Regions from separate parts of the Mesobacillus sp. AQ2 genome, predicted to be linked through region 2. Evidence: a T-box and tRNA genes for the amino acid it is inferred to sense, from the RefSeq annotation. Region 2 holds a T-box; the other holds one or more tRNA genes.
The links. A T-box is a leader RNA that pairs with one kind of tRNA and senses whether it is charged. The one in region 2 lies ahead of metG (methionine--tRNA ligase), so its partner is inferred to be a tRNA-Met.
Positions count from the first base shown of each region.

Region 1 (4,404 bases), 2.3 Mb from region 2:
CGTCCTCTCAGGGTTAGTCGGGACCTAAGCCGAGGCCGAAAGGCGTAGGCGATGGACAACAGGTTGATATTCCTGTACCACCTCTTTATCGTTTGAGCGACGGGGGGACGCAGGAGGATAGGGTAAGCGCGCTGTTGGATATGCGCGTCTAAGCAGTTAGGCTGCAAGTGAGGCAAATCCCGCTTGCGTGAAGGCTGAGCTGTGACAGCGAGGGAAATATAGTACCGAAGTTCCTGATTCCACACTGCCAAGAAAAGCCTCTAGCGAGATAAATGGTGCCCGTACCGCAAACCGACACAGGTAGGCGAGGAGAGAATCCTAAGGTGAGCGAGAGAACTCTCGTTAAGGAACTCGGCAAAATGACCCCGTAACTTCGGGAGAAGGGGTGCTCATTTGGGTGAATAGCCCGGATGAGCCGCAGTGAATAGGCCCAGGCGACTGTTTAGCAAAAACACAGGTCTCTGCGAAGCCGCAAGGCGAAGTATAGGGGCTGACGCCTGCCCGGTGCTGGAAGGTTAAGAGGAGGGGTTAGCTCACGCGAAGCTCTGAATCGAAGCCCCAGTAAACGGCGGCCGTAACTATAACGGTCCTAAGGTAGCGAAATTCCTTGTCGGGTAAGTTCCGACCCGCACGAAAGGCGTAACGATCTGGGCACTGTCTCAACGAGAGACTCGGTGAAATTATAGTACCTGTGAAGATGCAGGTTACCCGCGACAGGACGGAAAGACCCCGTGGAGCTTTACTGTAGCCTGATATTGAATTTTGGTACAGCTTGTACAGGATAGGTAGGAGCCTGAGAAACCGGAGCGCCAGCTTCGGTGGAGGCGTCGGTGGGATACTACCCTGGCTGTATTGAAATTCTAACCCGCGCCCCTGATCGGGGCGGGAGACAGTGTCAGGTGGGCAGTTTGACTGGGGCGGTCGCCTCCTAAAGAGTAACGGAGGCGCCCAAAGGTTCCCTCAGAATGGTTGGAAATCATTCGCAGAGTGTAAAGGCACAAGGGAGCTTGACTGCGAGACCTACAAGTCGAGCAGGGACGAAAGTCGGGCTTAGTGATCCGGTGGTTCCGCATGGAAGGGCCATCGCTCAACGGATAAAAGCTACCCCGGGGATAACAGGCTTATCTCCCCCAAGAGTCCACATCGACGGGGAGGTTTGGCACCTCGATGTCGGCTCATCGCATCCTGGGGCTGTAGTCGGTCCCAAGGGTTGGGCTGTTCGCCCATTAAAGCGGTACGCGAGCTGGGTTCAGAACGTCGTGAGACAGTTCGGTCCCTATCCGTCGTGGGCGCAGGAAATTTGAGAGGAGCTGTCCTTAGTACGAGAGGACCGGGATGGACGCACCGCTGGTGTACCAGTTGTCTTGCCAAAGGCATCGCTGGGTAGCTATGTGCGGACGGGATAAGTGCTGAAAGCATCTAAGCATGAAGCCCCCCTCAAGATGAGATTTCCCATAGCGCAAGCTAGTAAGAACCCTGAAAGATGATCAGGTTGATAGGTCAGAGGTGGAAGCGCGGTGACGTGTGGAGCTGACTGATACTAATCGTTCGAGGACTTAACCAAATACGAAAAGCGTAGGCGACTGTACAGCCTCGACAAGCGCTGGAGGGCCAGCAGTTGAAGTCGTTCTTTGACTTCGGCGGATGGACCGAAGCGACTCGAGAGGCTAGGAGCCGGAGCTGGACAATGATCATTCGATTCCCTTGTTTTCTTCTTACACATTATCTAGTTTTGAGGGAATAAAGATTTTTACGAAGTGAAATATCTTTAAAATTTCTCTTGCAAAATGCACTAAAGACAGTATAATAGATATTGTCTTGAAAAAATGTCTGGTGGCGATGGCGAGAAGGTCACACCCGTTCCCATACCGAACACGGAAGTTAAGCTTCTCAGCGCCGATGGTAGTTGGGGGTTTCCCCCTGTGAGAGTAGGACGCCGCCGGGCAAGATGCATTTGACATCTTCTTTCAAAGATACGGATTGTGTATCCAGGTCGGAGAAATCATTACTATTCCGCAGTAGCTCAGTGGTAGAGCACTCGGCTGTTAACCGAGCGGTCGTAGGTTCGAATCCTACCTGCGGAGCCAATTTGGAGAGCTGTCCGAGAGGTCGAAGGAGCACGATTGGAAATCGTGTAGACGGTCAACGCTGTCTCAAGGGTTCGAATCCCTTGCTCTCCGCCATAGAAACTTAAACAAAAGGCCCCTTGGTCAAGCGGTTAAGACACCGCCCTTTCACGGCGGTAACACGGGTTCGAATCCCGTAGGGGTCACCATTTTCTTTAATAAGTAACATAACAATGGAGGATTAGCTCAGCTGGGAGAGCATCTGCCTTACAAGCAGAGGGTCGGCGGTTCGATCCCGTCATCCTCCACCATAAGTTTTTTGATGAATTATTACCGTCGCGGGGTGGAGCAACGAGCGTTACTTCACTGTATGAACTGCGAGTTGTACCGATCGAGCTGCTGCTTGAGTAAGCTTCCTGGGATCGGAACAGTCAATGCTCTCTAAGAGCATAAATCAAATAACATTTTTATTACCGTCGCGGGGTGGAGCAGTCCGGTAGCTCGTCGGGCTCATAACCCGAAGGTCGCAGGTTCAAATCCTGCCCCCGCAATCATGAAGTGCTTTTCAAGTTAATCACTTGAAAAGATTTTGGTCCCGTGGTGTAGCGGTTAACATGCCTGCCTGTCACGCAGGAGATCGCCGGTTCGATCCCGGTCGGGACCGCCAGTATATGGCTCAGTAGCTCAGTCGGTAGAGCAAAGGACTGAAAATCCTTGTGTCGGCGGTTCGATTCCGTCCTGAGCCACCATTTAAAATTTCCTGGTTAATCAGGAAATTGAGTAAATGGGTTTTTTAACATCGGAAATGATGTTATAATGGAGGGGTAGCGAAGTGGCTAAACGCGGCGGACTGTAAATCCGCTCCCTCAGGGTTCGGCGGTTCGAATCCGTCCCCCTCCACCATTTATCATAGGGGTATAGTTTAAAGGTAGAACGAAGGTCTCCAAAACCTTTGGTGTGGGTTCGATTCCTACTACCCCTGCCAATTTTATAATGGCGATTGTGGCGAAGTGGTTAACGCATCGGATTGTGGTTCCGACATTCGTGGGTTCGATTCCCATCAGTCGCCCCATTTCAAATCACATATTCAATCAGTATTGAATATAATATATTGGGCTATAGCCAAGCGGTAAGGCAACGGACTTTGACTCCGTCATGCGTTGGTTCGAATCCAGCTAGCCCAGCCATTTGCGGAAGTAGTTCAGTGGTAGAATACAACCTTGCCAAGGTTGGGGTCGCGGGTTCGAATCCCGTCTTCCGCTCCAATATAATATGGCGGCATAGCCAAGTGGTAAGGCAAAGGTCTGCAAAACCTTTATTCACCGGTTCAAATCCGGTTGCCGCCTCCACTAATTATTTAGTGGAATTGCAGTATTTGAAATCTTCATATGCCGGTGTGGCGGAATTGGCAGACGCGCACGACTCAAAATCGTGTTCCTTCTGGAGTGTCGGTTCGACCCCGACCACCGGTACCATCTTTATTTTAAACAGGATCTCCTGTTTTCTTTATTTTCATAAGATATGTATGCGGGTGTAGTTTACTGGTAAAACCTCAGCCTTCCAAGCTGATGTAGTGGGTTCGATTCCCATCACCCGCTCCATACATACGTGACTAACGCAGTATATCGTTTCCAGAAAACGATATACTGCGTTTTTTTTTCTTGGCTCTGTTAAAGCCCAATGTTGTTTTTACTCCTGTTGATTGTAGTGGAAGGCGCGTAGACTCCTGCGGGCGCAGCTGGCCAGGTGAGACCCCGCAGGAGCAAAGCGACGAGGAGGCTCAGCGCCAGCCCCGCGGAAAGCGAAGCGCCTGGAACGAAAATCAACAGCCTTGTTTAACAGAGCCAATTTCTTTGATAGATGTGGAATCAGTAGCCCCGTGCTCGGTTGGCCAAATAGAAAAAAGGATGCATCAGCATCCCACGAGTTTAAATGTACCAGTTCCTCCATGAATCTGGGTGAACATATTCATGAGTGATTCGGTCATCTTCTCCATTTCTGTTGACGGAGAAGAAGGCCTTAAATAGACAATCTGCAACGCATTTCTTGTTTCTTCTGTCACTGCGGTCCTTTCAGAATCGACAAAAGGGCTTCCGAACGGTCCTTTATCGTCTGCAGATATGATCAAGTTAGCAAGATTATTAGTTCTGCCATTCAGACCTCCGTACTCTTCATTTTCTTCGCCAACTTTAATTGTGATATTCCCCTGCAGTTTGTCACTGTCGTAAATACCAATTGGAATTTGATATTCAAGCGAGAAGAAATTATTCAGATCTATCGCACTATGTATGGTTTGAAGGTAATTCTGCTTAGAGATCCTTCGGTAAAGGGCTTCGGC
Region 1 is NZ_CP126080.1:1,216,151-1,220,554, forward strand. It holds rRNA gene QNH36_RS05970 (23S ribosomal RNA) at 1-1,564, shown strand, start outside; rRNA gene rrf (5S ribosomal RNA) at 1,830-1,945, shown strand; tRNA gene QNH36_RS05980 (tRNA-Asn) at 2,013-2,087, shown strand; tRNA gene QNH36_RS05985 (tRNA-Ser) at 2,092-2,183, shown strand; tRNA gene QNH36_RS05990 (tRNA-Glu) at 2,201-2,275, shown strand; tRNA gene QNH36_RS05995 (tRNA-Val) at 2,302-2,377, shown strand; tRNA gene QNH36_RS06000 (tRNA-Met) at 2,544-2,617, shown strand; tRNA gene QNH36_RS06005 (tRNA-Asp) at 2,658-2,733, shown strand; tRNA gene QNH36_RS06010 (tRNA-Phe) at 2,740-2,815, shown strand; tRNA gene QNH36_RS06015 (tRNA-Tyr) at 2,885-2,969, shown strand; tRNA gene QNH36_RS06020 (tRNA-Trp) at 2,978-3,051, shown strand; tRNA gene QNH36_RS06025 (tRNA-His) at 3,063-3,138, shown strand; tRNA gene QNH36_RS06030 (tRNA-Gln) at 3,179-3,253, shown strand; tRNA gene QNH36_RS06035 (tRNA-Gly) at 3,257-3,331, shown strand; tRNA gene QNH36_RS06040 (tRNA-Cys) at 3,341-3,415, shown strand; tRNA gene QNH36_RS06045 (tRNA-Leu) at 3,457-3,541, shown strand; tRNA gene QNH36_RS06050 (tRNA-Gly) at 3,594-3,667, shown strand; gene QNH36_RS06055 (B3/B4 domain-containing protein) at 3,979-4,404, opposite strand, start outside.
Region 1: it encodes a tRNA-Met, which carries the amino acid that the T-box ahead of metG (methionine--tRNA ligase) is inferred to sense. The anticodon was not compared.

Region 2 (4,404 bases):
AGAACAACAGCTTTGATGTTGAAGGGTATATTACAAAAGAATGGCTAAAAGAAAATGTGAACCTTGAACAATCAGACTTCTATTTCTGCGGCCCAGTACCATTCATGAAAGCAGTCAACTCTGCATTAAAAGATCTTGGCGTTACAGAAGACAGAATTCACTTCGAATTCTTCGGGCCAATGGCAAGCTTAGAGGCTTAACTGGCTATATAAATATATTCAAAATAAAAAAACAACGCTTGGGGATGTTAACGTACCAAGCGTTGTTTTTTTATAAGCTTTATCTCTCAGCTTCAAAGTTAAATAAATTGGCAAGTCGTATTAACTCCTCTGAATCACCCTGCTTTTTATCCAACAACCCATCATTAGTCATATAGTATACATAATTTTTGGTTACGATATATAACGCAGTTGAGCCATACTCTGTTGTCGGTTCATGTAGAAATGCGCGTTGACCTGAAACGTTTATTTCAGTGACTTTTGTTCCGTATAGGGGATGTTCGGGAAAGAAATGCCTACTCATTTCTTCAACTGATCCCGTTTCATTCTTTGTATAATGTACTGAAATAAACCTTCCTTCTGAAGTCGGGTAAAAAGCCTGTGTAAATATTTGTTCTTTACTGCCTATTTTTTCAACAGATACTGCAAGAAGTGGTTCTCCTGAGATTGTATTGATCTCCTTGTAGGCATCCATTGGATAAACGACATATTCCATTCCTTTTTCGGTTAAAACCGGTGTCTCTTTTCCGTTGATCACTTCCATTGTATACAGCTTTTCTTTATTTGATAGCATTCCAGAGACAAATGAATCTTCATTCCCCAATTGAATAATGAGCAAAAACAGTAGAGAAAAAGTTATACTTATGGTTGATGCGTAACCAGAAATTTTAAAAATTCGAGATTTGACCTTTTCTTTATAAATTTGCCTCTCCAGTTTTCTCCTGACTGAATTGGCTTGATCCTGACTCCATTCCAAATCATATTCTACTTTCTGAAGAGCACGATTAAAAGTGTTCAATTCACTTTGTATGTTCATTTAACCACGACTCCTTTATCAATCTTTTTTCCAAAGCTAACATCCCACGATGCAAGGTGGATTTTACTTTACTTTCCGAACAATTCAATATTTCCGCTGTTTCAGTAATTGAAAAACCCTTTATTTTTCTAAGGATGATTACTTCTCGGTGTGATTGTTTAAGTGCACTTAATGCTTCGTATATTTCCTTAGAACTTTCTTTAAGCTGTACTACATTCTCTGGCAATAGTTTTATGTCAACTTGAGGTTGAAACAACTCTTTTATAAAACGAATTGGTTTTTGCTTTCTTAAGTAATCAACAGTTGTGTTATGAGCAATACTGAATAACCAAGTCTTTTCACTAGAATCACGATTGAAATTATGATAATACTTATATGCCTTGAAAAAAGTTTCCTGGGTTAAATCCTCAGCCTGCTGATAGTCTTTGGTGAGCATGAAAATAAATTTGAAAATTGTTTGATGATAAAGATCGTACCATTCATTTATATCTTCATCCCTGTAGTCAGCCATATAAATTCTCTCCCTGCTAATGAACTCAATACTTAGACGTGTGAGATTATAAAAGGTTTTGGTATATTTAAAATCTTTTTTACATCGGAATAAAATGGCAGAATTTTATTGACTTCCTGGAAATTTCTGAATAAAATCAGATTAATAAATTTTTAAAAGCAATGAAGAGAAAAAGTAGGGTGCCCCTGTTTTTTACCAGAGAGCTTCGGAAGCTGAAAAGAAGCAAAGACAGACACTTGAAAAATGGTCTCTGAGCTCCGTCCTGAACATGCTGCAGGCATAAGTAGGTAACGGCGAGAGTTGGCACTCGTTATCAATGTCACAGTATAAGAGCAGGCATTCCATGCTCCGTACTTGGTGAGGCAAATAGTGTAAGCTATTTGCGAAATAAGGTGGTATCACGGGGAATCCAAACCTCGTCCTTAACTTTTACGGTTAAGGGCGGGGTTTTTTTATTCTTCTAAGGAGGTCATATTAAATGAGCATTTTTATTGGAGGAGCATGGGCTTATGTTAATGGATCCTTGCATCTCGGGCATATTTCCAGTCTGTTGCCGGGGGATATTTTAGCAAGGTATTACCGGTTAAAAGGAGAAAAAGTTCTATATGTTTCTGGCAGCGACTGCAATGGTACACCTATTACGATCAGAGCGAAACAGGAGGAAGTTACGGCAAAAGAGATAGCGGATTACCATCATAACGAATTCGTTGATTGTTTTTCTCGTCTGGGGTTCTCTTATGACCTGTATACGAGGACTGATACAGAACATCATCATCAAATTGTTCAAGCCATCTTTTTGGAGTTGTTGGAGAAAGGATTCATTTACAAGAAAGAAATTGATCAATTGTATTGCGAGCATGATAAACAGTTTTTGCCTGACCGATATGTAGAGGGTCTATGCCCAATCTGCGGAGCGAATGCACGGGGTGATCAATGCGACGCCTGTTCAAGTGTATTGGAACCTCTGGATTTGCTGGATAGACGATGCAAAATCTGCGGTCAGCCGCCAACGGTGAGAAAAACGGAACACTTTTATTTTGCCTTAAGAGCCTTTCAAAAGACTCTGGAACACTATGTTGCTGAAGCAGAAAGCAATGGGGACTGGCGTGATAATGCCATCTCTCTGACCAGGAGATATCTGAATGAGGGTCTTCAGGATCGGGCCGTATCACGTGATTTAGACCATGGGGTAAGTGTGCCGATAAAGGGGTATGAGCAAAAGAAAATCTATGTGTGGATCGAGGCTGTTTCTGGTTACTATACCGCCAGTAAATTATGGGCAAAAGAAACAAATGGGGATGACCAGATTTTTTGGAGTTATGGGACTGAATCTTATTATGTACACGGCAAAGACAATATCCCTTTCCATTCCATCATTTGGCCTGCGATCCTAGCCGGGTTAGGAAAAGATCCATTGCCAACTCACATTGTTTCGAATGAATATCTCACATTGGAAAAAAGAAAATTGTCGACCAGCAGAAATTGGGCTGTCTGGGTCCCTGATATTTTAGAGAGGTATGATCCTGATTCTATCAGATATTTTCTGACGATTAACGCCCCCGAAAATCGGGATGCGGATTTCTCGTGGAAGGAATTTATCTATAGTCATAATAGTGAATTGCTTGGTGCATATGGAAACCTTGTGAACCGGACCTTGAAGTTCATCCAGAAATCATTTGATGGCATCATTCCGGAAAAAAGAATTAGCAAAGAAATAGTGGATCGAGTTGCCAGACTATATGAAGACACAGGCCGAAGTATTGAGGAGACAAGGTTTAAACAGGCATTGGAAACAGTATTTGATTTGGTCAGATATTCGAATAAATACTTTGACCAGCAGCAGCCCTGGAGACAGGTCCATGAAAATGTAGAAGAATGCAAACAGACTCTGGCAGACTGTGTCTATATCATAGGGAATCTGGCCAATATCCTGACACCTTTCTTGCCTTTTTCTAGTGAAAAGGTAAAACACATGCTGTCTTTTACAGAAGAATACTGGAAACCGCAGACAATCACAGCTCGTAGTCTAACTGCTGTAGAGCCTTTATTTGATCGGATTAATCCAGAAAGGATTCATATAGAATTAGAAAGTCTGGGCAGAGGACAAAGGATTTGATTGTTTTTAAACGGCAGCAGGGGGCTGTGAAGTTAGAGGGAGGTGTCTAAATAAAAAATAGTGTTGGATTCAAGCCTGAGGTAAGCATATTAGATAAACCGGATTATGAGATTGATTCTTTGTTTACTAAAGGCTTTAATAGGACCGGGAGCAAACCCGATCCTGGATTAATTAACTTAACGCTTCAAACGTCTTGCAGTCGGTTTCCCGGCTATTGTCGGCTGTCTCGCCGGAATGGCTGACTACATAGATTTTATCGGCATTGCAAAGGTTGCCATGCTCCCAATATTGACAGTTATTGACTTCGCACAATACGTCTTTTGCCATAGGGGTACCACTCCTTTTTGATTGATACACCTTTAGCTTGCAGCGTGAGGGTATAACTCATTCAAACTAATTTTAGGTAAAAAGGATCAGGTTTGTTCCCTGGTCTTTTTTTGACGCAAATATCTTTTATTCTGCATGAACAGGCTCCAAAAATAGATGAAGCCGGGAAACAGAAGGAGTCACTTTACGGGAAAATATGTAGGTGGAATCCTATAAAAAAAACCTCCCAAATTGGGAGGCATACACATTTATTCATTCAGTGCTTTTTCTAGAGTGGAAAGGTTCTTTTCCATCAACGTGAAGTATGTTTCTTTGTTTTTTATGTCTTCATCTGTCAAAACAGAAAGGTTGTGGAGTGAAAGTGGCTTACCGTTAATTTCTTCCTGGACCATTTTTGCCAGTTTGGAGTTGAAAT
Region 2 is NZ_CP126080.1:3,755,864-3,760,267, reverse strand. It holds gene hmpA (NO-inducible flavohemoprotein) at 1-200, shown strand, start outside; gene QNH36_RS18910 (hypothetical protein) at 280-1,035, opposite strand; gene QNH36_RS18905 (RNA polymerase sigma factor) at 1,019-1,546, opposite strand; T-box leader at 1,699-1,973, shown strand; gene metG (methionine--tRNA ligase) at 2,025-3,662, shown strand; gene QNH36_RS18895 (DUF1540 domain-containing protein) at 3,834-3,989, opposite strand; gene QNH36_RS18890 (metal ABC transporter substrate-binding protein) at 4,238-4,404, opposite strand, start outside.